4 regions of the Pseudomonas sp. TE12234 genome follow, and region 3 is predicted to be linked to each of the others. Evidence: predicted binding sites of a transcription regulator. Region 3 holds the regulator's gene; each other region holds the start of a gene.

Region 1 (6,052 bases), on a different contig from region 3:
GCAGGATGCGCGAGGAAATTGCGTCTAATGTTCGTAATTCCGGATACAAAGGCCTCGTTTTGATAACTGATGTCATTGGTCATTAGTTATCGGCACGGCATAATGCCCATCGCCTACATCTTTGCAGAGTCTAGGGAGCTAGCTTGTCTACGCCTGTCGAACCCTTGCGTTTGCTGCTACTGGCCGAAGAGCCAGCGTGGGCAGCGTTGTTGCGCGAGTGTCTGGCTCCGATGGGGAGCTCGGCCGTGCTCATCAGCGCGCCGAGTTGGGAGTCGGTCAGCAGTCTGTTCGACGACAACCGCAGTGCGGTGTTGTTGACGATCCCGGCTCTTCAGCCGGCGCCTGGCCGTTGCTGTCTGCCGACGGTGTTGCTGCTTGAGCATGAACCGCTGACGCCACCCGACGGTGTGAGTGACTGGCTGGTACGCGACCATCTCGACCCGGGCATGCTGCGCCGGTGCCTGCGGCATGTTCGCGAGCGCGGGGTGCTGGAAAACACTCTGCAGCGCCTCGCCGAACAAGACCCTTTGACCGGCATTGCCAATCGTCAGGGCTTCCAGACATTGTTGACGGCCCGATTGGCCGAAAACGAAGGGCGTGGCCTGGCGCTGGGTCACCTCGATCTCGACAACTTCCGTCACGCCAACGATGCCCTTGGCCACCAGGCCGGTGACCGGTTGATTCTGCAAGTGGTCGCGCGGCTCAAAAGCCAGCTTGAGGCCGGCGATCAACTGGCACGGCTGGGCAGTGATGAATTCGCCTTGCTGATCGACACCCGCCGCGCCCCTCAGCGCGCCGAGTGGATGGCCGAGCGCATCACCGAAGCGCTGGCCGAGCCGTATTGGGTCGATGGCGAAAGCCTGTTGATCGGCTCCAGCCTGGGTATCGCCCACGCTCGGGCCCAGGCCGGTGCCGACCCATTGATGTGGCACGCACACATCGCCATGCAGCAGGCCAAAAGCACACAGGGCTGCACCTTTCATATCTTCAACGAGCGCATCAACCGCAATGCCCGCAGCATCGCCGACCTCGAAAGCGAACTGCGCCGGGCATTGCGCCGCGATGAGCTGGAACTGCATTACCAGCCACGCCTGAACCTTGAGGACGGGCAGATCGTCGGCCTCGAGGCATTGGTGCGCTGGCGTCATGGCGAGCGTGGCTTGCTGCCGCCGAGTGAATTCGTGCCGCTGGCCGAGCAAAGCGGCTTGATCGTGCCACTGGGCTACTGGGTGATTTCCCGGGCCTTGCGCGACATGCAGGCCCTGCGTGAGCGCGGCTTGCCGCCTTTGCACATGGCGATCAATCTGTCGTTCCGGCAGTTTCAGGACAGCCAGTTGCTCTCGACCCTGAGCCGGCTGATTGCCGAGCGTGGCGTCGAGGCGCAGTGGCTGGAGTTCGAATTGACCGAAACCGCGGTCATGCGCCGCAGTGATCTGGTCAAGCAGACCATGGACGCCCTGGGGCGCCTGGGGGTGCGTTTCTCCCTCGACGATTTCGGTACCGGGTTCTCATCGTTCGTACACCTCAACAGCCTGCCGATTACTTTGCTCAAGATCGACAAGAGCTTCGTCGGCGGCATGGAGCAGCGGGAAGAGAATCGCAAACTGGTCCACGCCATGATCAACCTGGCGCACAACCTCAACCTCGAAGTCGTCGCCGAAGGGGTGGAAACCCCGGAGCAACTGGAGCTGTTGCGCGGGTTTGATTGCGATCAGGTGCAGGGTTATCTGATCAGCAAGCCGTTGGCCCTGGCGGATCTGGTGGACTACCTGACGTTTGATTCCAGCCAGCAGGCGATGCTGGAAGTGGTGAGCTGACCGCGAATAATAGGCTGCCACGGAGCCCGCAGGAGCAGGCTCGCTCGCGATGAACGACAACGATAATGCCGGTTGGCAGGTGCCCCGCGGCGTTCTCAGGTTTATCGCGAGCAAGCTCACTCCTACAAGGGATCTCAGTCAGTCTGAGCAAACCCGAAGCGCTGCTCTGGCGACGTGTCCTGCCGAATCATTCGCTTCATCTTCCACTCGAACGCCAGCGTCAAACTCACCGCCGAGCACGCCAGGCCCAGCGCCAGGCCCCACCAGACGCCCGTCGGCCCCCATTGCAAGTCGAACGCCATCCACCACGCCGCAGGCGCGCCGATCAGCCAATAGCAAGCCAGACCGACCAGGAATGTGGTCTTGGCGTCCTTGAGTCCACGAATGCAGCCCATGGCGATGGTTTGCGTACCGTCGAACAGTTCGAACCAGGCTGCGACCGCCAACAGGCTCACCGCCAGGTGGATGACGTCGCGAAACGCCGGGTCGTTGTGGTCAAGAAACAGGCCCACCAACTGGTTCGGCAACAGCCAGAACACCATCGCGAAACACAGCATCGCCGCGGCACCGAAAGCGAGGCCGACCCGGCCAGCCAGTCGTGCATCGAGCAGTTGCCCGGCACCGTAGTGCTGGCCGATGCGCATGGTGATCGCGTAGGAAATCCCCGCCGGTACCATGAACGCCACCGAGACGATCTGCAGGGCGATCTGGTGTGCGCCCAATTGCGTGCTGCCCATGGTGCCCATGCACAGCGCCGCGAAGGCAAACAGCCCGACCTCCACCGCGTAAGTGCCGCCAATCGGCAGGCCCAGGCGCCACAGCTCTTTCAGGTACTGTCGGTTGAGCCGCAGCAGGCCCTGACGCAGCGGATAGGCGTCGTAAGCCGGGTGCCGGCGAATATGCAGCGCCAATGCCAGGGCCATGAGGTTGGCGACAATCGCCGTGACCAGGCCAATACCCATCAGCCCCAGTTTCGGCAGGCCAAACATGCCGGTAATCAAGGCGTAGTTGAGCAGGAAGTTCGCCACCGTACCGCCCAGGCTGATCACCATCACTGGCGTCGCACGGCCGATGGCACTGGTGAAGCCACGCAGGGCCATGAAGCTCAGATAGCCGGGCAGGGCGAACGGCAGAAAGATCAGAAACTGGCCGGCCGACTGGACGTTGCTTTCAGTCTGGCCGAACAGCAGCAACACCGGTTTCAGATTCCACAACAGCAGCCCGGCGACCAATGCCATCAGCCACGCCAGCCACAAACCGGCCTGGGTCAACCGGGTCGCGCCGAGGATGTCGCCGGCACCCTGACGGATCGCCACCAGGGTGCCGACTGCCGCAATCACGCCAATGCAGAAAATCGACACGAACGAATAGGTTGCCGCGCCGAGCCCGCCGCCGGCCAGTGCCTCGGGACTCAGGCGCGCCATCATCAAGGTGTCGGTGAGGACCATCAACATGTGCGCCAACTGCGAGGCAATCAACGGCCCCGCCAGCCGCAGGATGGCCCAGAGTTCAATACGCGCTGGATGCTGCATGGTCATCACGCTCGTTTATCAAAGAGGACAGGAAAGCGTCGATTCTCGGCGCTCTGGACGGAATGCACAAAGGGATAAAAAGGATGGGTGGCATGATTCAAACTCATGCTGGAGAGTTTCTGCTAGGGTGGCCAAATCCCGCTGTAGGAGCTTTCCCAATGTCACGTCGTCTCCCTCCCTTGTATGCCTTGCGCGCATTCGAAGCTGCGGCGCGGCACAGTTCGTTCACACGAGCGGCCGAAGAACTGTCGATCACACAGAGTGCGGTCAGCCGGCACATTCGTACGCTCGAAGAGCACTTTGCCTGTCGCTTGTTTCATCGCAGTGGCCGTCATCTGCAACTGACCGAATCGGCGCGCTTGCTATTGCCTGGCATCCGCGAGGGCTTCACCGCCCTGGAGCGCGCCTGTAACACCCTGCGCGCCGAAGACGACATCCTGCGCATGAAAGCCCCGTCGACCCTGACCATGCGCTGGTTGCTGGCGCGCCTGAGTCGCTTCCGCCATTTGCAACCGGGCAACGAGGTGCAATTGACCAGCGCCTGGATGGATGTCGATTCTGTGGATTTCAACGACGAGCCGTTCGACTGTGCGGTATTGCTGAGCAACGGGCACTTCCCGCCGGATTGGGAGGCGAGTTACCTGTTTCCCGAGGAACTGATTCCAGTGGGCGCGCCCAACCTGCCGAATGATCAGCCTTGGGATGCGGCGCGCCTGGCAAACACCGAGTTGCTGCACCCGACACCGGATCGCCGCGACTGGCGTAACTGGCTGGAGCGCATGGGCCTGGCCGATCAAGTGTCGCTCAAGGGTGGCCAGGTGTTCGATACGCTGGAACTGGGCATGATCGCGGCCGCCCGCGGCTACGGCGTGTCCATGGGCGATCTGCTGATGGTGGCGGAAGATGTGGCACAGGGACGCTTGAGCCTGCCATGGCCAACCGCTGTCGCAAGCGGCGAGCGTTATTACCTGGTCTGGCCGAAAACCCGCCCCGGTGGCGAGCGCATGCGTCGGCTCAGCGACTTCTTGCAAAGTGAGGTCCGGGCGATGGAGTTGCCGGATGTCGAGCACTTGAGCTGAATCGATAGAGCCTCAACACCGACGGGCTTGAGCTATATCCGGGTCAAACGCTCAAGTATTCCCGTTCACCGCCGAATAGGTGCACATGGGACCTTCGTGCAGGTTCGACGCTTTCCCATCATCAGAAACTTTTACTGAGTGCGCCGCGATCAGGATGATCCGCTCGCTCGGCCAGGAGCTGTCATGCCTCAACCTCATGCCCGGATCGCCTCACAGCTGGGTCTTGCGCTCGCCTTGATTCTGGTGACAGTCATCAGCGCAAGCACCTTGTTCGCCCTGCGTTCGCTAGATGCCGCCAACCTCGCTACCCGCGAAGAGCACCTGACCAGCGAGGCCCGGTTGCTGGCCGATCAGTTGAGCACCTTCCACGGCACGTTGCGTGAAAGCACCCAGCGCCTGGCGGGTCTGTTCGAGAAGCGTTTCAGTGCCGGCTTGAGCGTGCACCCGGATGAGCCGGTGACGGTGGCGGGCACGCAGACCCCGGGCCTGCACCTGGGCAGCGAAGTGCTGAACAACGACTTCAAGGAAGTGGACGAGTTCAAGCAGATGACTGCCGGTGCGGCCACGGTGTTCGTGCGCAGCGGCGAAGACTTTATCCGGGTCAGCACCTCCCTGAGCAAACAGGACGGCAGCCGGGCCATCGGCACGATGCTTGATCACGCCCACCCGGCTTACGCACGCCTGATGGCGGGGCAGAGCTATGTCGGGCGTGCCTTGCTGTTCGAACGCTCCTACATGACGCAATACACCCCGGTACGGGACAGCAGCGGCAAGGTGATTGCCGTGTTGTTCGTGGGCTTCGATTACACCGACGCGCAAAATGCTCAGTTCGAAAACCTCAAGCGTTTCCGCATCGGCCAGACCGGTTCCCTGGCACTGCTGGACGAGCAGAACAAATGGCTGGTGCCGATTGCCGGTGTGCAAGCGCTGGATCAGGCCGTCCCGGCAGTCATGGCGCTGGTCAAGACGCCAGGCAAAGGCCGGTTCTGGAGCGACAAGTCCGAAGACTTCTACAGCATTGCCGTACCGTTTGAAGGCGGGCCGTGGTCGGTGGTGGCAAGCATGCCGAAAACCGAAATCAGCGCTGTGACCTGGAGCGTCGGTATCCAGTTGGCTATCGGCAGTCTGTTGGCGATGTTGTTGGCGGTCGGCGCAGCGGTCTGGCTGTTGCGCAGCAAACTGGCGCCGCTGGGTGATCTGGTGCGTCAGGCCGAAGCCTTGGGTGCCGGTGATTTGAGTGTGCGTCTGAGCGTGTCGAGCAACGATGAAATCGGCCAGTTGGCTCGCGCCTTCAACCAGATGAGTCAGGCGTTGTCGACCATGGTCGAGCACATCCGCAACGCCTCGATGGAGGTCAACAGCCGCGCCCAGGCCTTGTCCGGGTTGTCCGGCGGTGCCTATGAAGGGATGGAGCAGCAATCGGGCGAGATCACCAGCATGGCCGGGGCCGTGGAAGAGTTCAGTGCCACCTCCCTGAACATTGCCGACAACATGGGCAGCACCCAGCGTCTGGCACAGGAAAACGCTCGGCAAACGCAAATCGGTCGTACGTCGATGGACGAAGCGTCCTCGTCGCTTGAGCAAATTGCCGGCGCATTGAACAGCACGGCGACGGTGATCAATA
Region 2 (6,052 bases), on a different contig from region 3:
GCAAAGCAGTTAAGACGCTGGAATTGACGCTATTGTAAATGGTGGATATCGCCGGTGTAGATGGCTTCTTTGAAGTCAGCTTTGTGTTGAAGCTGATTGATGTACAGATTCACGATTCCACTCCTGAATGCATCGAGTCTTTTATGAGTCGGCGTCACGCTAGCAAACTGAAGGGCTGCTGGACGTGTTGCGCGTCAATAAAGCGTAAGCTCCCGGGCTTGTGAGCAAATGCCGTGCCGCTGGACGAAAAAAATCCCGGCGGGAACACCCGCCGGGTTGATGTGCTGCGAACCCAGGCTGCGCCCGTGGGTTTTGTACCTGTGGAAGCGAGCCTGCTGGCGAAGGCGGCGTATCAGTCGACATCAATCCTGACGGTCAGGCCGCTTTCGCGAGCAGGCTCGCTCCTGCAGGTGTTTAGCGATGGTTTAGAACAACTGCGTGAACAACCAGTACAGGCTGCCCGACAGCACAATGGCCGCCGGCAGGGTCAGTACCCAGGCCATCAGCAAGTTGCGGATGGTCTTCATTTGCAGGCCGCCGCCATTGGCGACCATGGTCCCGGCCACACCGGAAGACAGCACGTGGGTGGTCGAGACCGGCAAACCGAACATGTCGGCGGCGCCGATGGTCAGCATGGCCACGGTTTCCGCCGAGGCGCCCTGGGCGTAGGTCAGGTGGGTCTTGCCGATCTTCTCGCCGACCGTCACCACGATGCGTTTCCAGCCGACCATGGTGCCCAGGCCGAGGGCGATCGCCACCGCAATCTTCACCCACAGCGGGATGAAACGCGTGGAGTTGTCGATCTGCTGCTTGAACAGTTGCAGCTTGTTGCTGGTGTCGGCGTCGAAACTGCCGACCTTGTTCTTGTCCATCAGGCGAATGGTTTCGCTGGTCAGGTACATGTCGTTACGCACGTTGCCCACCGCTTCGACGGGGACTTTCGACAGCGAGCCATAACCCTTGACCTGGTTACCAATGCTACCGGTCAGCGCGGCAAGGGCCGGCACCAACTGCGGCGTGGCGGCCTTGCTGCGCACATAGTCGGACAACACTGCCCGTGGGTCGGCGGGCGCGGGTTGCGGGGCACTTTTCACCAGGGCTTGCTGGGTGACTTCGGCCACCGCGGCGAATTGCAACGCCTGATCGGCCGGCATGGTGCGGTTCAGGGCGTAAGCCATCGGCAGCGTACCGACCAGAATCAGCATGATCAGGCCCATGCCTTTCTGGCCGTCATTGGAGCCGTGGGCGAACGACACGCCCGTGCAGGTCACGATCAGCAGACCGCGAATCCACCAAGGTGGCGGTGTGTCGCCTTTCGGTTCCTTGTACAGCGCGCGGTTCTTCACAAAGGCGCGCAGGGCCAGCAGCAGCAACGCGGCGAAGCCGAAGCCGACCAGCGGCGACAGCAGCAGTGCATAACCGATCTTGGTCGCTTGCGCCCAGTCCACGCCGCTGGTGCCGTCACGGCCGTGCATCAGTGCGTTGGCCACGCCGACACCGATGATCGAGCCGATCAGGGTGTGCGAGGAGGACGCCGGCAGGCCCAGCCACCAGGTGCCGAGGTTCCACAGGATCGCGGCGATCAGCAGGGCGAAGATCATCGCGAACCCGGCGGACGAACCCACTTGCAGAATCAGCTCCACCGGCAGCAGGGCGATGATGCCAAAGGCCACCGCGCCGCTGGAGAGCAACACGCCGAGGAAGTTGAAGAAACCGGACCAGACCACCGCGACGTTCGGTGGCAATGAATTGGTGTAAATCACCGTGGCCACCGCGTTGGCGGTGTCATGGAAACCGTTGACGAACTCGAAACCCAGGGCAATCAGCAGCGCCACGCCCAGCAGCAGAAACGGCGTCCAGGTGGTCACCACCGTGCCGAGTTCATTCATGTCGTGCATCAGGCTGTAGGCGGTAAACAGCAAGCCAATGGCCAGTACCGCAAAGAACACCACAATGGTGAACAGACCAGGTTTTTTGTCCAACTGCGGTTTTGCGCTACTGACGGGCGCCTGGGTGGCGGAGAAGGTGGGCGTAGCCATCACTGACATTCCTGAGGAGGGAGGTGTATCAGTGATAGTCGTTGCCAATTATTACAAGGAGACTGCTTTGGATCAGGGTTTTGGTGTTTCGTGGGCCATCGATCTGTGTGTCCGGTGATGAAGGGCGTGTCAATAATCCTGCTGCTTGCGAAACGCCCAGCGTCCGGCGATCACTGTGAAGGTCGCGACCAGCGCCACCAAGATCCAGAAGCCTTCCGGATCACCGGCCAGCGGAATGCCACCAACGTTCATGCCAAAGAAGCCGGCAATGATATTGATTGGCAGCGCCAGCACCGTCACCACCGTCAGGGTGAACAGCGTGCGGTTGGTCTGTTCGTTGATGTTGGCGGCGATCTCTTCCTGCAACAACTTGATCCGTTCGCCCAGCGCCGTAAGGTCGTTGATGATCAACGCGAACTCCTCGGTGGATTTGCGCAGCTCCTTCACGTCTTCCTTTTGCAACCACATCGGCGGGCGATTGAGCAGGCGCAGCAACGACCCCGGTTCCAGCGCCAGCAGCCGTTGCAAGCGCACCAGCACCCGGCGGTTGGCGCCCAGTTCGGCGCGGTTGGTCGACAGGCGCGAGGAAAGTAATTCGTCTTCGACCTGATCGACACTCAAGCTGGTCTTGCGCACGATCTGGGTCAGCACTTCGCCCTGATCGCGCAACAGGTGCACCAGCAGTTCCAGCGGTGAGCGAAAGCATTCGCCGGCCTTCACCGAAGAGCGCAACTTGTCCACCGAGTGCAGCGGTTGCAGGCGCGCACTGATGATCAGCCGGCTGCGCACGCACACCCACAGTGTCGAGACATCCGACGAGACCATGCTGCTGAGGTTGAACACCACGTCGTTGACCACCGCCAGCAAGGCCGAATCGACATGCTCGATGCGCGTCGAACGCGAGCCCTCATGCAAGGCCTCGAAAAACTCTTCGGGCAAGTCCAGGTGGCTTTTCATCCAGCGTTCGCACGCGGCGTGGGCCAGATTCAAATGCAGCCAGAGGAATTCGTCGCTGTCGTTCGGTTGCTGCAGGCACTGCAATGCCCTGGCCGAATCGATCTCGCGACCGCGCTCTCCGGGACGAAAACTGAAACCGTAAAGCAGGCCGAACAGATCCGGGTCGCGGTGGCTTTGATCGATGCTGTGGTTCATGAGAGCTCGCAAGGTGAGGCGCCTGCTGCGGGTTTTACAGGTTCACTTGCGCCGCATCATCGCAAGCGCGGATGACGTTTTTGTGACGATAAAGTGAAGGCAAACGATTGCTTTACCGGCGGTCGGATTGCCCTCAAGAACGGCTCTGGCACGCCGATCTCGCTTGGGGTAAGTTGCGCGCCTTTGGCCAGAGGCCAGCGCCGCAGACAGGGATGTCCGGATACCTTTCACGCCTTGAACCGGGCGTGTTTCATTCCTGTCATGAGTACTTTCCGATGTTTTTGCAAAAGTCCCTGAGAGCGCAAATTCTCGCCCTGCTGAGCGGCAGTCTGGTCGCGATGTTGCTGATCGCCCTGGCCTGTTTTCACTTTTTGTCCAGCGGTGTCCAGAGCTACGCCAACCTGATCGAGGGGCCGTTGCGCACGTCGCAGCTGATCGATGAGGCCAACCTGCAGTTCAAAGTGCAGGTGCAAGAGTGGAAAAACGTCCTGTTGCGCGGCAAGCAACCGGCGGACCTGGACAAATACTGGAAGCAATTCGAAGAGCGTCAGCGCGATGTACAGGGCATCCTCGGCGAACTGGCCGGGCAGCAGGGCATCGAACCGCCACTGAGATCCCGTATCGAACGCCTGCGCGACGAGCATCGCCAACTGGGCGCCGCGTACCAGAAGGGCCGTGACGCCTACTTGGCAGCGGGTGCAGATCCCGTTGCCGGCGACACCGCAGTCAAGGGCGTGGACCGTGCGACCAGCGATCAGATGAGCGCATTGGTCAGCGAGTTGCGCCAGCAGGGCGTGGAGCAATCCAAACAGCTCAGTGCCAGTGCCGATCGCACCGTGTTGCTGGGGATCATCGTGATGCTGGCCTCGGGGCTGTTGATCGGTCTGTTGAGCCTGTGGCTGGTCAACCGCAACCTGGTCGAGCCGATTCGCAAATTGATCGAATACGTGGCGCAACTCAGCCAGGGCAAGTTTGCCGAGCGCGTGTCCAGCAAGCGTCAGGATGAACTGGGCAAACTGGCGATGGCGGCCAATACCTTGCGCGATTTTCTCGCGGAAACCTTCAGCCGTTTGCAACGCAGTGCCACCGATCTGGACAGCGCCAGCGGCGAGCTCAATTCGATTGCCAACTTGATGGCCTGCGGCACCAACGAGCAGTTCAACCGCACCGATCAGGTGGCCACGGCCATGAACGAAATGTCCGCCACCGCCCAGGAAGTCGCCCGCCATGCCGCCGATGCGGCACGGGCCGCCGACGATGCGGATCAGTCCGCGCAGCAGGGCGAGAAAGTCATGCAGGGCACCATCCACACCATCACCCGGATGCGCGGCGAAATCGCCAACACCGCCACGGTCATTCGTCAGCTGGAAACCGACAGCGGGCGCATCGGCAAGGTGCTGGAAGTGATTCGCGGCATCGCCGAACAGACCAACCTGCTGGCGCTCAACGCCGCCATTGAGGCGGCTCGTGCCGGAGAGGCGGGGCGCGGTTTTGCCGTGGTCGCCGATGAAGTGCGCAGCCTGGCCCAGCGCACGGCGGCCTCGATCATCGAAATCAACCAGATCATCCAGACCGTGCAGAGCGGTGCGGTGGACGCGGCCCAGGCGATTGAAAGCGGTCAGTCGCGCAGTGAGGAAAGCGTGCAGCAAGTCACCGAAGCCGGTGCCATGCTCGAACGCATCACCCTGGCCGTGGAAGCGATCCGCGACATGAACCGCCAGATCGCCACGGCCGCCGAGGAGCAGACGTCCGTTGCCGAAGACATCTCGCGCAATCTGACGGAGATCACCAGTATCGCCAGTACCAACCTGGACAACGTGCAGCGCACCGAGGCGGCGAGCAACAACCTGCACGGCTTGTCGGGGGCGTTGAACGAGGTGACGGCGCGTTTGAGCGCGTGATGAAAACGGCTGTGTACCTGCTTGCTTACCGAGTCGGTACACAGTCGATCTCAAGTGCCGGCATGGCGTGTCGATGATGGGGTGAATTCGAACCACTTTGGATAACGCCCATGGTCAGCATCACCTCCGTTTCAATCGCCCAGCCACTGTCGAGCACAGCGACGGCTTCGACCAGCGCCACGAGTACTGAAGACACCTCCACCACGGCAGCGACCGCGACGTCGGCTGCAAGCGATGGCAGCAAGGTTTCCGCTGGCGGCGCACCGGCGTCCGGTGGCAGCAGCTCCAGCAGCAGCGAAGAATCCGATGCGGTCAAGGAACTGCGCAAGCAGATCGCCGAGCTGCAAAAGCAGTTGCAGGAACAACAGCAACAACTGCAAGCGGCCCAGGCCAAGCAGGAAAGTGCCGATGCCAAGGCGGCTGATGTGGCGGCGGCCCAGTCGCAGATAGCGACAACCTCTGCCTCGTTGCAAACCGCCACCGCATCGCTGTTGCAGGCTTTGCAGGAAGAGGGCGGCAGCACGTCCGGTTCGCTAGTCAGCACGTCGGCGTGAACTGAACACGCGCACAAGCCGCACGATGGTCGGTCGTGCGGCTTTTGCGCGTGTCGCGGTTACTTGTCTTGCTTGTTCTTCAGGACCTTGCCGGTGGCGGCGTCGATGTCCACATCCCACTCGACGTTCTGCGCGTCGCGCAATTCGATCTCATACTCGTAACCGTTGAAATGGTTATCCAGCTCGGTTTTGGTGATCGATGCACCCGGGTGCAGATCCAGAGCGATTTTGTTGAGATCTTCCAACGGCTTGATCTTGCCGTCCTTGACCAGTTGCGGGATCTCGTCCACGCGAACATCGGCCTGCGCGAAACCGGCGGTCAGGGTCAAGGCAGCGGCGGTGAACAGGGCGGTCAGGGTTTTCATGGGCGTCTTTCCTTGGATGAGCTGTTTGAGTGGCGTCAGGT
Region 3 (6,052 bases):
GGCGCAGCGTCAAGAGATGCAAGGTCAACCGGTGATTCTGCTGGTGGCCGGTCCGGTTCGCGCGATGCTCTCGCGATTTGGCCGGCTGGCAGTCCCGGGTTTGCATGTGTTGGCTTACCAGGAAATCCCTGACAACAAGCAAGTGACCATCGTTGCGACAGTAGGGCCCAACGGCTGAGGTAGTGGTTTATGCAAGTTAAGCGTTTTTTCGCCGCCGATATGCGTCAGGCCATGAAGCTGGTTCGTGATGAGCTGGGCGCCGACGCCGCCATCATTGGCAACCGCCGCATTGCCGGTGGTGTCGAGCTCACGGCTGCCCTGGATTACAAACTGTCGGCGCTGGCCCCGCGTGTTCCGAACATGGAGCTCGAAGACGAGCTGCGCAAGACTCAATCGCGGATCGTCACCGCCCAGGCTGAACTGAGCCTGCGAGGCGATGGCGAGAGCGACAAGAGCACCAATCGCCAGTTGTTCGCCGGCCTGCCGTTGACCGCCGCCGAGCCGTTGATCGAGCCCACCTATGCCGAACCCCGTCGTCCTGCGCCGGCCGCTGCGCCAGCCTCAAGTGGGGTGGACCCGCGGGCGCTCGATTCGATGCGTTTCGAGCTCAACAGCTTGCGTGAACTGATGGAAGTGCAGCTGGGCTCCCTGGCCTGGAATCAGCTGCAAGGCAGCCGCCCTGAACAGGCGAACCTGTGGCGCCGCCTGCAGCGCATCGGTCTGTCCGGCCCGCTGTCGCGGGATTTGCTGGCGCTGATTACCGATATCGACGAGCCCCGTCAGGCCTGGCGCATGTTGCTGGCGCATCTGGCGCGGATGATCTCCACGCCGGAACTGGAACCACTGGAAGAGGGTGGCGTGATTGCCATGGTCGGCCCCGCCGGCATGGGCAAGACCACCACCCTGGCCAAGCTGGCCGCCCGTTACGTGCTCAAGTACGGCCCGCAGAACATCGCGCTGGTGAGCATGGACAGCTTCCGTATCGGAGCTCAGGAGCAGCTCAAGACCCTCGGTCGGATTCTCAACGTGTCGGTGACCCACGTCGACCCGGGGCAATCGCTGGTGCAAGCGCTGGATCCGCTGCTGCGCAAACGCGTGGTGTTGATCGACACCGCCGGCCTGCAGGCCAGCGATCCGGCCCTGCGCATGCAGCTGGAAAGCCTGGCCGGGCGTGGCATCAAATCGAAAAATTATCTGGTTCTGGCAACCACCAGCCAGAAACAGGTTCTAACCGCCGCTTATCACAGTTACAAGCGCTGCGGGCTCGCGGGCTGCATCCTGACTAAACTGGATGAAACGGCAAGTCTGGGCGAGGTGTTGAGCCTGGCCATCAGTCATGAATTGCCGGTGGCCTACCTGACCGATGGCCCGCGGATCCCGGATGATTTGCATCTGCCGCGTCGTCATCAGTTGGTCAGTCGCGCCGTCAGCGTGCAAATGCAGGAAGAACCCAGCGAAGAAGCCATGGCTGACATGTTCGCTGACATCTACCACAGCCCGACCAAGCAGGTTGGCTGAGGTAAAAATGAATAGTTTTTGTACCTACATCGATGGTCTGCCATGCATTGTTCCGGTTGAGAACGCGCAGCCAGTAATGTGGCCTCCGTCTATGCAAGACAAGGTAAAGAAATAACATGGGCAGCATGCATCCCGTACAGGTGATCGCGGTGACCGGCGGCAAAGGTGGCGTCGGGAAGACTAATGTGTCAGTGAACTTGTCCCTGGCTTTGGCTGAGCTTGGCCGGCGCGTCATGCTGCTGGACGCCGATCTGGGGCTGGCGAACGTCGACGTTCTGTTGGGGCTGACACCCAAACGTACCCTGGCCGACGTGATCGAAGGCCGCTGCGAGCTGCGCGACGTCCTGTTGCAGGGCCCCGGCGGCATCCGCATCGTTCCCGCCGCGTCCGGGACCCAGAGCATGGTTCATCTGAGCCCGGCGCAACACGCTGGCCTGATCCAGGCATTCAGCGATATCGGCGACAATCTCGACGTACTGGTGATCGACACCGCTGCGGGCATTGGTGACTCGGTAGTCAGTTTTGTCCGCGCGGCGCAGGAAGTCCTGCTGGTGGTCTGCGACGAGCCGACGTCGATCACCGACGCCTACGCCTTGATCAAGTTGCTCAACCGCGATTACGGCATGAACCGTTTCCGCGTCCTGGCCAACATGGCGCAGAGCCCGCAGGAAGGCCGCAACCTGTTCGCCAAGTTGACCAAGGTCACGGACCGCTTTCTCGACGTTGCCCTGCAATACGTCGGTGCCGTGCCTTACGACGAAAGCGTGCGCAAGGCCGTGCAGAAGCAGCGCGCCGTCTATGAAGCGTTTCCGCGTTCCAAGTGTTCGCTGGCGTTCAAGGCCATCGCCCAGAAAGTCGATACCTGGCCGCTGCCGGCCAACCCCCGTGGGCACCTGGAGTTTTTCGTCGAGCGCCTCGTGCAACAAACGGCAGGACCCGTGCTATGACCGCCAGCGGTTACAACCTCTACAAGAAGTCGGCACGTGACGCGCAGTACGAATTGATCGAGCGTTACGCGCCACTGGTTAAACGCATTGCCTACCACTTGCTGGCGCGTCTGCCGGCCAGTGTCCAGGTCGAAGACCTGATCCAGGCCGGCATGATCGGCCTGCTGGAAGTCTCGACCAAATACGACGCCAGCAAAGGCGCCAGTTTCGAAACGTACGCGGGCATCCGAATCCGCGGCGCCATGCTCGATGAGGTGCGCAAGGGGGACTGGGCACCTCGTTCGGTTCACCGCAACACGCGCATGGTCAGCGACGCAATTCGCTCGATTGAAGCTAAAACCGGCCGTGACGCTAAAGATCACGAAGTTGCGGCCGAACTCCAATTGAGTCTCGACGATTATTACGGGATTTTGAACGACACCCTGGGCAGCCGGTTATTCAGTTTCGACGATCTGTTGCAGGACGGCGAACACGAAGGGCTGCACGAGGATGGCGCGAGTGCTCATCTCGAGCCGTCACGCGACCTGGAAGATGAACGCTTCCAGGCGGCGCTGGCGGACGCGATTGCCAATTTGCCGGAGCGTGAGCGACTGGTGTTGGCGCTGTACTACGACGAAGAGTTGAATCTCAAGGAAATCGGTGAGGTCCTGGGGGTTAGCGAATCTCGGGTCAGCCAGTTACACAGCCAGTGCGCGGCCCGTTTGCGGGGGCGTTTGGGAGAGTGGCGAGCGCGTTGAAGGCAGTGTGGGGGCACTGCGACGTGGCGGGTGGGGTGTTGAACCGCGCCGGTCTCGATCCGTTGTACTCCAGACAGTCATTGAGTGCTTTGCCAGATTGATTGAAATGGCGCGTCCAGGTGCTGGGCGCGTTTTAGTCTGCTTGGAGGTCGAATTGGACAAGAACATGAAAATCCTCATCGTTGATGACTTCTCAACGATGCGGCGGATCATAAAAAACCTGTTGCGTGACCTTGGGTTCACCAACACGGTCGAGGCCGACGATGGCACTACCGCCATTCCGGTTCTCAACAGCGGGAGCATCGACTTTCTGGTGACGGACTGGAACATGCCTGGCATGACCGGTATCGATCTGCTGCGCCACGTGCGTGCCGATGAAAAGCTCAAGCATCTGCCGGTGCTGATGGTGACCGCCGAAGCCAAGCGCGAGCAGATCATCGAAGCCGCCCAGGCCGGAGTTAACGGCTATGTGGTCAAACCCTTCACGGCCCAGGCGTTGAAAGAAAAAATCGAAAAGATTTTCGAACGCATCGGTTGAACTGCGCCACGGGGGAGCTATGGGGCATAACGAATCATCGCAGGGCGATTTCGAATCGACCCTGAAAAAACACGCCGTCGAACTGGTCGCGAGCCTTGAAAAGGGCAGGTTCGGCGATGCTGTGCAATTGATCCATGAGCTCAACCAGACCCGTGACCGCGGCCTGTACCAGGAAGTGGGCAAGCTCACCCGCGAGCTGCATAGTGCGATCGTCAATTTTCAGATTGACCCGCACATGCCGCAAGCCGAGGAAGTGTCACAGATCACCGATGCCACTGAGCGTCTGGGGTATGTGGTCAAGCTGACGGAGGCCGCGGCCAACCGCACCATGGACCTGGTGGAAAACGCCACGCCGCTGGTCAATCGCCTGAGTGAAGAAGCCCAGGCCTTGAGCACGGACTGGGGACGGTTCATGCGCCGCGAAGTCGGGGCTGAAGAGTTCCGCGAGCTGGCCCGGCGAGTCGACGGGTTCCTGGCGCGCAGCAGTGAAGACGGGCGTGCGGTGTCGAGCAACCTCAACGACATTCTGCTCGCCCAGGATTACCAGGACCTCACCGGTCAGGTGATCAAGCGTGTGACCCAACTGGTCACCGAAGTCGAAAGCAACCTGCTCAAGCTCGTGCTCATGGCCAGTCAGGTGGACCGCTTCGCGGGCATCGAACATGACCGTGAAGCGATGCTTGCAGAAAAAGATCCACAAAAACATCTCTCTCAGGGTGAAGGTCCGCAGATTCATGCCGATAAAAGAGAAGACGTTGTGTCCGGTCAGGACGATGTGGACGATTTGCTATCCAGCCTAGGGTTTTAGAGTTCTAGGTATTTTAGGTTTTTAGACCTGTAGGAGCACACCCTTAATGAGCTTCGGCGCCGATGAAGAGATCCTTCAGGATTTCCTGGTTGAGGCCGGCGAGATTCTAGAGCAACTGTCCGAACAACTGGTCGAGCTGGAAAGCCGGCCGGATGACGCGGACCTGCTCAATGCAATTTTTCGCGGTTTTCACACTGTAAAAGGGGGCGCCGGCTTCCTCCAGCTCAACGAGTTGGTGGAGTGCTGTCACATCGCCGAGAACGTGTTCGACATCCTGCGCAAGGGCGAACGTCGCGTCGACTCGGAATTGATGGACGTGGTTCTCGAAGCACTGGACGCGGTGAACAGCATGTTCAGCGAAGTCCGCGAGCGCAGCCCGATCACGGCGGCCACACCCGAATTGCTCGCAGCCCTGGCCCGTCTGGCCGAGCCGCAAACCGCTGACGAGGCGGCGCCTGCACCTGCGGCAGAAGAAGTGGTGCAAGAGCCTGTTGCCGAAAGCGACTCGGGCGACATCACTGACAATGAATTCGAACAACTGCTGGACTCGCTGAATGCCGTCAAGGCTCAGGCCGAAGCGCCAGCCGTTCCAGCAGCAGATAGCGCTGCCGCTGCCAGTGACGAAATCACTGACGCCGAGTTCGAGTCACTGCTCGATCAATTGCATGGTAAAGGTCAGTTCGCCGTCGATGCCCTGGCAGCACCTGCGGCGTCCAGCGAACCGCCAGCGCCTAAAGCGCCAGGCGACAGCTCCGACATCACCGACGACGAATTCGAAGCGTTGCTCGACCAGTTGCACGGCAAGGGCAACTTTGCGGTCGACGCACTGGAATCGGCCATCGCTTCGGTGCCGACGCCGGCAGCACCTGTCGCTGCGGCGGCGGGTAGCGATCTGATCACCGATCACGAGTTCGAATCGCTGCTCGACGAATTGCACGGCAAAGGCAAGTTCACTGATGTGGGTACTGCTGCAACCGGTACCGCCGCTTCGGTGGCCACGCCAGTCGCCAAGGCAGCAGCGCCGAAACCTGTCGCCAAAGCCCCTGAACCCAAAGCTGAAGCGCCGGCGCCTGCCGCCGCACCGGCAGCCGCCCGTGCCCCGGCCGCTCCGCCTGCGGAGAAGCCGGCCAGCGAAGCCGAGACCACCGTGCGGGTCGATACCGCGCGTCTCGACGAAATCATGAACATGGTCGGCGAATTGGTATTGGTGCGTAACCGCCTGGTCCGCCTGGGGGCCAACAGCGCCGACGAGGCCATGTCCAAGGCGGTGTCGAACCTGGATGTGGTTACCGCCGATCTGCAAACCGCGGTCATGAAGACCCGGATGCAACCGATCAAGAAGGTCTTCGGTCGCTTCCCGCGTCTGGTTCGCGACCTGGCTCGCCAGCTCAAGAAAGAGATCAACCTGGAACTGGTCGGCGAAGAAACCGACCTCGACAAGAACCTCGTCGAGGCCCTGGCCGACCCGTTGGTCCACTTGGTCCGTAACGCGGTCGACCACGGC
Region 4 (6,052 bases), on a different contig from region 3:
ACTCAACCGGGGCCATCATCTTGCCAAAAGGCAGGGCGGCCACGAAGCGGTCATAGACTTGACCCAATTGCAGGCTGCCAGAGATGTCGCCAGAGAAGCGCAGCTTGCAACCGGTAGCCGAGATGTCTAGCAACTTGCCGCTGATCGGTGCCTTGAGTTTCTCGCCATCCAGGTCGACGTCGACCAATTGTGCCAGTTTCAACGCAGCGCGGAACGCATTGCGGCGCTGATGGTAGACCACTTCATCGGGCAGTGCGCCGCGATAGCAACGAGTACCGCCGGATTCGTCGATGGTCAGCGGACCGTTGCTTTCCCAGGCAATACGCACGCCTTCGTGGAAGCCTTCGACCTTGAAGGGTTCGCCGGCCAACAAGTAACGTTCGCCGTCTCGGGGAATCATTTCGTCCAGGGCAATCATCTTGCTTTCACGATCAACGTCCACCAGATAGCTCTGGAAGCGCTGGCTGCGCTCATGAAACGTAATGATCAGCGGGTCATGACTTTCTTGCAGCTGGCGCAGGTTGCTGGAGATTTCCAGAGGCGTGCTAAGCACCTTGGGTGGCTGCGGAGCATCATCCGCATTTAAGGCATTGGACACGGTTAATCAATCTCCAGACAAGTTTTGACTACGGCTAGCCAGCATTTTGCCAGCATGTTTCGCGTCTTGATAGAGCGTGCTCATCGACAAGCTTAAGCCTGACTGAGCGGGCGCGGTTTCACAAGCTTGGAGAATGATCCGCTGGCATCGTAGAGCGCAGGAGGTTCGCCGCCGGTAAGAATTTTCAGCTGGGTAGCCGTAGCGGCTTGCTGTATCAGGATCGACTGGCCGTTGCTGGCATTGGTGGTCTGGCACTGGGCCAGGAGGTTGGTCAGCACGTCGCTCTGCGCCAGCAACTGTTCGCCAATGCTCGAATGGCTGGCCAACTGCTCCAGCCCGCTACGGTTAGTTGGCAAGTTGAGGCTGGCGAGAATTTCGCTGCGCTTGCGGCCATGCTGTTCGAGCAAAATGATCAATGCCTGTTTCTGTGCCAGAACGTTTTCGAGCAGGGGCATGTCGCGACCATGCAGGGCGAGGGACTCGGTCTGCAGTAACTCCAGCAATTGTTGCGCTGGAGCAAAATCGTCGGTGATCAGTTGCAGTAAATTAGTATCGTGCATGGCTGGCCTTGGTTTTTAAGCGTCCAAAAGCCTGGCGCAGGCCGTGGGCCTAGCGCTGGGCTTCGAAGTTGAGCAGTTTGCTGGCTACACGGTTGCTGTCGACTTTGTAGCTGCCATCGGCAATCGCTGCTTTCAACGCGGCCACGCGGGCGTTGTCGACGACAGGCTGATCGCGCAGCGTATCAGTGACCTTTTGCAACTGTTGAGCCTCATTGCTGAGATGTACCGATTCCCCGCTCTTAACGGTGCTGGCCTGTTCGGCCGGGGTATTCAGCGCTGCGGACTTGCCGGCGTCGGCCGTTTCCTTGCTCGCGCTGGTACGTGTACTGCCCGTAAGTGACGAGGAGCTGTTCAAACGGCTGAAATCGATGACCATGATAAAAAACCTCTGGGAATTTGGACGCTTGCCCTGTTTTCGGCCATCCCCTGCAAAACTTTAGGCCCATTTATCCGGGAGCTTGCGCGCGTCGGCGCTTGCCCCGCATGGAGCACAGTTTAGGGAACAGCCTCAGGAAGCGCCATCTTCATGAACAGGGAGCCCTACATGGCTACTTCCACCTGCCCCGGCGCGGTGACCTGAGCTTTGATGACCCGCTGCGAGTTGAGGTTCTTGACCCGGATCTGTTCATTCAAGCCACCGTTGGCCAGCGCTTCGCCTGGCATTCGCACGCTGAGCGTACCACTGCGCGCGGTAATCACCACCTGATCGCCCTTGCGAACGACTTCCGCTTGCTCCATGTGCACCAGGGTAATGACCTGGTCGGCGACCATTGGTCGGGTAAGTTTTTGCCCGATCGCCTGATCCATCGAGGTCAAATAGCCCTGGTTGATCATGCTGATATCGCGCTCACGCAATGTCACGTCTCCAGGCTCGACAATACCGGCGCGGCGCAGGGGGCGGGTGGTGGTCACAACGTCACGAAACAGGCGTACTTGAGCGGGTACGAAGACGGTCCAGGGGGATGCTCCCTCACACCGGACCTTGACCGTTACCCGGCCCAGTGGCTTGGCCGGACTCTCCAGCGAGGCTGTCAATTCCTTGTCGCACATCGGCATGCGCATGCGCGGATCGAGCTGGTTAACCTGGATTTCATAGCGACCTTCCGTTTGACTGGTGGCCAGATAGTCTTCTACGGTGAACTCAAGAAAGCCTTGGGTGACGCCGATAAGCATGTCAGGCAAGGTAACCGGGTCAGCAAGGGCAGGGCTGCCAGCGTTGAACAGGCACACAGTCGCCAGCACGCCGAGTAATCTGCGGTAGGGTGTGGTAAGGCGTCGAAAAAATGTCGGTTCTCTGTTCATAGAGAGATAAAAAGCAAGCGCCGTGCCGTTTAGAGATGAATGTGCGTCGCAACAACACTTAGCGTTGGTGTAGGAGTCTGGGCATGGCTGGTGTAATGGATTCGGTAAACCAGCGCACGCAACTGGTGGGGCAGAATCGCCTTGAGCTGTTGTTGTTCCGTCTTGACGGCCAGCAGCTCTATGGGATCAACGTGTTCAAGGTCCGGGAGGTGCTGCAATGCCCCCAACTGACACTGATGCCCAAGTCCAGTCCTGTCGTGTGCGGCGTGGCGAATATTCGGGGGGCGACCATTCCGATCCTTGATCTGGCGATGGCGACCGGCTCCGGGGGCTTGAAAGACAAGAACAACCCTTTCGTGATCATCACGGAGTACAACACCAAGACCCAGGGGTTCCTGGTGCGCTCGGTGGAACGCATTGTGAACATGAACTGGGAGGAGATTCATCCGCCACCCAAGGGCACTGGCCGCGATCACTACCTGACGGCCGTGACTCGCGTCGACAATCAACTGGTCGAAATCATCGACGTCGAGAAAGTGCTGGCGGAAGTGGCGCCGACACCGGAAGCGATTTCGGTTGGTGTGGTGGATGTCGAAACCCAGCACAAGGCGCTCTCTCTGCGTGTGTTGACAGTCGATGATTCGTCGGTGGCACGCAAACAGGTCACGCGCTGCCTGCAAACGGTTGGCGTCGAAGTGGTGGCGTTGAACGACGGTCGGCAAGCGCTGGATTACCTGCGCAAACTGGTCGACGAGGGCAAGAAGCCGGAGGAAGAGTTCCTGATGATGATTTCCGACATCGAGATGCCGGAGATGGACGGATACACCCTGACGGCGGAAATCCGCAACGACCCTCGCATGCAAAAGCTACATATCATCCTGCATACTTCGTTGTCGGGTGTGTTCAATCAGGCGATGGTCAAGAAAGTCGGTGCCGATGACTTCCTCGCCAAATTCCGTCCTGATGACCTGGCATCCCGGGTAGTCGACCGGATCAAAGCAGCAGACATTAGCTAGGGGCGTTCGGCCCCCGGCAGTCAACACGATTTAAGAGGCGGCAGCATTGTCAACGGGTAATTTGGATTTCGAACAGTTCCGGGTATTCCTGGAAAAAGCCTGTGGCATTTTGCTCGGTGAAAACAAGCAGTATCTGGTATCGAGCCGTCTCAACAAACTGATGGAGCAGCAGGGTATCAAGTCGTTGGGTGAGCTTGTCCAGCGCATGCAGACCCAGCCGCGCAGCGGTTTGCGCGAGCAGGTGGTCGACGCCATGACCACCAACGAAACCCTGTGGTTTCGTGATACCTACCCCTTTGAAGTCTTGAAGAACAAGGTACTGCCCGAAGCGATCAAGGCCAGTCCCGGACAGCGTTTGCGCATCTGGTCGGCGGCATGCTCGTCGGGACAGGAGCCGTATTCGCTGTCGATGTCCATTGATGAGTTCGAGCGGGTCAACATGGGCCAGTTGAGGATGGGGGTGCAAATCGTTGCCACCGATCTTTCCGGCACCATGCTGACCAACTGCAAGACCGGCGAGTACGACAGCCTGGCCATTGGTCGCGGTCTGTCGCCCGAGCGACTGCAGCGATATTTCGACCCGAAAGGGCCGGGGCGCTGGGTCATCAAGGCACCGATCAAGAGTCGGGTGGAGTTTCGTTCGTTCAATCTGCTGGACAGCTACGCCAGCCTGGGCAAGTTCGATATCGTGTTCTGCCGCAACGTCCTGATCTACTTCTCTGCCGAAGTGAAGAAGGACATCCTGTTGCGTATTCACAGCACGTTGAAGCCTGGCGGTTATCTGTTCCTTGGTGCTTCAGAAGCGCTGAACGGATTGCCGGATCATTACCAGATGGTCCAGTGCAGCCCTGGGATCATTTATCAGGCGAAGTGATTTTGTCGGCGTCATAAAAACGGGAGTCCTTATGGGGCTCCCGTTTTTTTGTGTCTGGCGAGTACCGCGCCAGGAGCTGGCAAGTGGTGTACTCGGGATTGGATGCCAGGCGGCAGAAAAGCGGCATCCGGCGGAAACCCGTTGCCGCTTTTCTGGCATTGCCGCCTAGCCTCTGCCCGCAAAGCCCCGGTTTACGGGGTTTTCTGACTTGGCATGACGCTTGCTATGTCCATCGTACGAAAAATCAGGTCACCCGAAGGTTTCCCGACATGAGCATCAGCTTCGATAAAGCGCTCGGTATTCACGAACAGGCACTGGGCTTTCGCGCCCAGCGCGCTGAAGTCCTGGCCAACAACATTGCCAACGCCGACACCCCGAACTACAAGGCCCGGGATCTGGATTTCTCCAAAGTGCTCGCGGCACAGAGCGAGAAAAACCAAAACGGCACCATCGCCTTGAACATGACCAACAGCCGTCATATCGAAGCGCAAGGGCTGGGCAATGGTGACGAATCGCTGATGTACCGCACGCCGATGCAACCGTCGATTGACCAGAACACCGTGGACGCCCAGCTGGAACAGTCGAACTACGCGGAAAACGCGATTGGCTTCCAGGCCAGCTTCACCCTGCTCAACAGTAAATTCAAAGGGCTGGTGTCAGCCCTGCGTGGAGAGTAAGCCATGTCTCTATCCAGTGTTTTCAACATTGCCGGTAGCGGCATGAGTGCGCAGACCACTCGCTTGAACACCGTCGCTTCGAACATTGCCAACGCCGAAACCGTCTCGTCGAGCATCGACCAGACCTACCGCGCGCGTCACCCGGTATTCGCCACCATGTTCCAGGGCGGTCAGAGCGGCGGCAGCGATTCGTTGTTCCAGAACCAGGACGCTGCCGGTCAAGGCGTGCAGGTCATGGGCGTGGTCGAAGACCAGAGCAACCTCGAGGCGCGCTACGAGCCGAACCATCCGGCCGCCGACGCCAAGGGCTACGTCTATTACCCGAACGTCAACGTGGTGGAAGAGATGGCGGACATGATTTCCGCGAGCCGCTCGTTCCAGACCAACGCCGAAATGATGAACACGGCCAAAACCATGATGCAGAAAGTCCTGACCCTCGGTCAGTGATAAGGGGCGATTCAGATGAGTGTTAGCGATACCACCAGCAGTTTGAGCCTCAACGATATCCTGGCCAACTCCTCCATCAAGACCAACACCACGACGAATGGTCTGGCGTCAGCAACCAGCAGTGCTACGGGCAACCAAGCCTTGGGCAAGGACGCGTTCCTGCAATTGCTGGTCACGCAGCTGAAAAACCAGAACCCGCTGGAGCCGCAGGACAACGGCGCGTTCGTGGCCCAGTTGGCCCAGTTCAGCAGCCTGGAGGGGATCACCACGCTCAACACCACCGTGAGCGGTCTTGCCAGCAACTACAACTCGTCGCAAGCCCTGCAGGCTTCCTCGCTGGTGGGGCGTTCGGTCATCGCGCCGAGCGACAAGGCTGTGGTCGACACCACCAAGAGTCTCAGCGGTACGGTCGTCGTTCCGTCTTCGGTCGCGGACGTCAGCCTGAAAATTACCAATGCCGACGGCAAGACCGTACGCACCATCGACATGGGGTCTCAGAGCGCGGGCAATGCCAGCTTCATCTGGGACGGCAAGGACGATTCCGGTGTAACGGTTCCTGCGGGCACTTATAGCTTCGG

The links. Region 3 encodes FliA, which starts transcription of late flagellar genes. Its sites were predicted from a motif close to CTAAAGTTTNNNNNNNNNNNGCCGNTAA; they were not measured.
Region 1: ACVWYU_RS01660 (methyl-accepting chemotaxis protein) is a predicted target of FliA. The motif match lies at 4,479-4,506, and genes of this name have one in related genera.
Region 2: ACVWYU_RS22265 (methyl-accepting chemotaxis protein) is a predicted target of FliA. The motif match lies at 3,324-3,351, and genes of this name have one in related genera.
Region 4: flgM (flagellar biosynthesis anti-sigma factor FlgM) is a predicted target of FliA. The motif match lies at 1,571-1,598, and genes of this name have one in related genera.

What each region holds. Positions count from the first base shown of each region.
Region 1 is NZ_JBSSEP010000001.1:349,473-355,524, forward strand. It holds gene ACVWYU_RS01645 (putative bifunctional diguanylate cyclase/phosphodiesterase) at 144-1,817, shown strand; gene ACVWYU_RS01650 (NorM family multidrug efflux MATE transporter) at 1,952-3,349, opposite strand; gene ACVWYU_RS01655 (LysR substrate-binding domain-containing protein) at 3,508-4,428, shown strand; gene ACVWYU_RS01660 (methyl-accepting chemotaxis protein) at 4,612-6,052, shown strand, end outside.
Region 2 is NZ_JBSSEP010000016.1:47,194-53,245, reverse strand. It holds gene ACVWYU_RS22275 (inorganic phosphate transporter) at 426-2,039, opposite strand; gene ACVWYU_RS22270 (transporter) at 2,169-3,191, opposite strand; gene ACVWYU_RS22265 (methyl-accepting chemotaxis protein) at 3,467-5,092, shown strand; gene ACVWYU_RS22260 (hypothetical protein) at 5,203-5,646, shown strand; gene ACVWYU_RS22255 (PepSY domain-containing protein) at 5,706-6,011, opposite strand.
Region 3 is NZ_JBSSEP010000007.1:168,748-174,799, reverse strand. It holds gene flhA (flagellar biosynthesis protein FlhA) at 1-178, shown strand, start outside; gene flhF (flagellar biosynthesis protein FlhF) at 190-1,518, shown strand; gene fleN (flagellar synthesis regulator FleN) at 1,635-2,465, shown strand; gene fliA (RNA polymerase sigma factor FliA) at 2,462-3,202, shown strand; gene ACVWYU_RS13665 (chemotaxis response regulator CheY) at 3,369-3,740, shown strand; gene ACVWYU_RS13660 (protein phosphatase CheZ) at 3,760-4,548, shown strand; gene ACVWYU_RS13655 (chemotaxis protein CheA) at 4,595-6,052, shown strand, end outside.
Region 4 is NZ_JBSSEP010000024.1:87,680-93,731, reverse strand. It holds gene ACVWYU_RS27685 (flagellar brake protein) at 1-598, opposite strand, end outside; gene ACVWYU_RS27680 (flagella synthesis protein FlgN) at 691-1,158, opposite strand; gene flgM (flagellar biosynthesis anti-sigma factor FlgM) at 1,208-1,534, opposite strand; gene flgA (flagellar basal body P-ring formation chaperone FlgA) at 1,699-2,460, opposite strand; gene ACVWYU_RS27665 (chemotaxis protein CheV) at 2,544-3,476, shown strand; gene cheR (protein-glutamate O-methyltransferase CheR) at 3,523-4,350, shown strand; gene flgB (flagellar basal body rod protein FlgB) at 4,620-5,027, shown strand; gene flgC (flagellar basal body rod protein FlgC) at 5,031-5,474, shown strand; gene flgD (flagellar hook assembly protein FlgD) at 5,490-6,052, shown strand, end outside.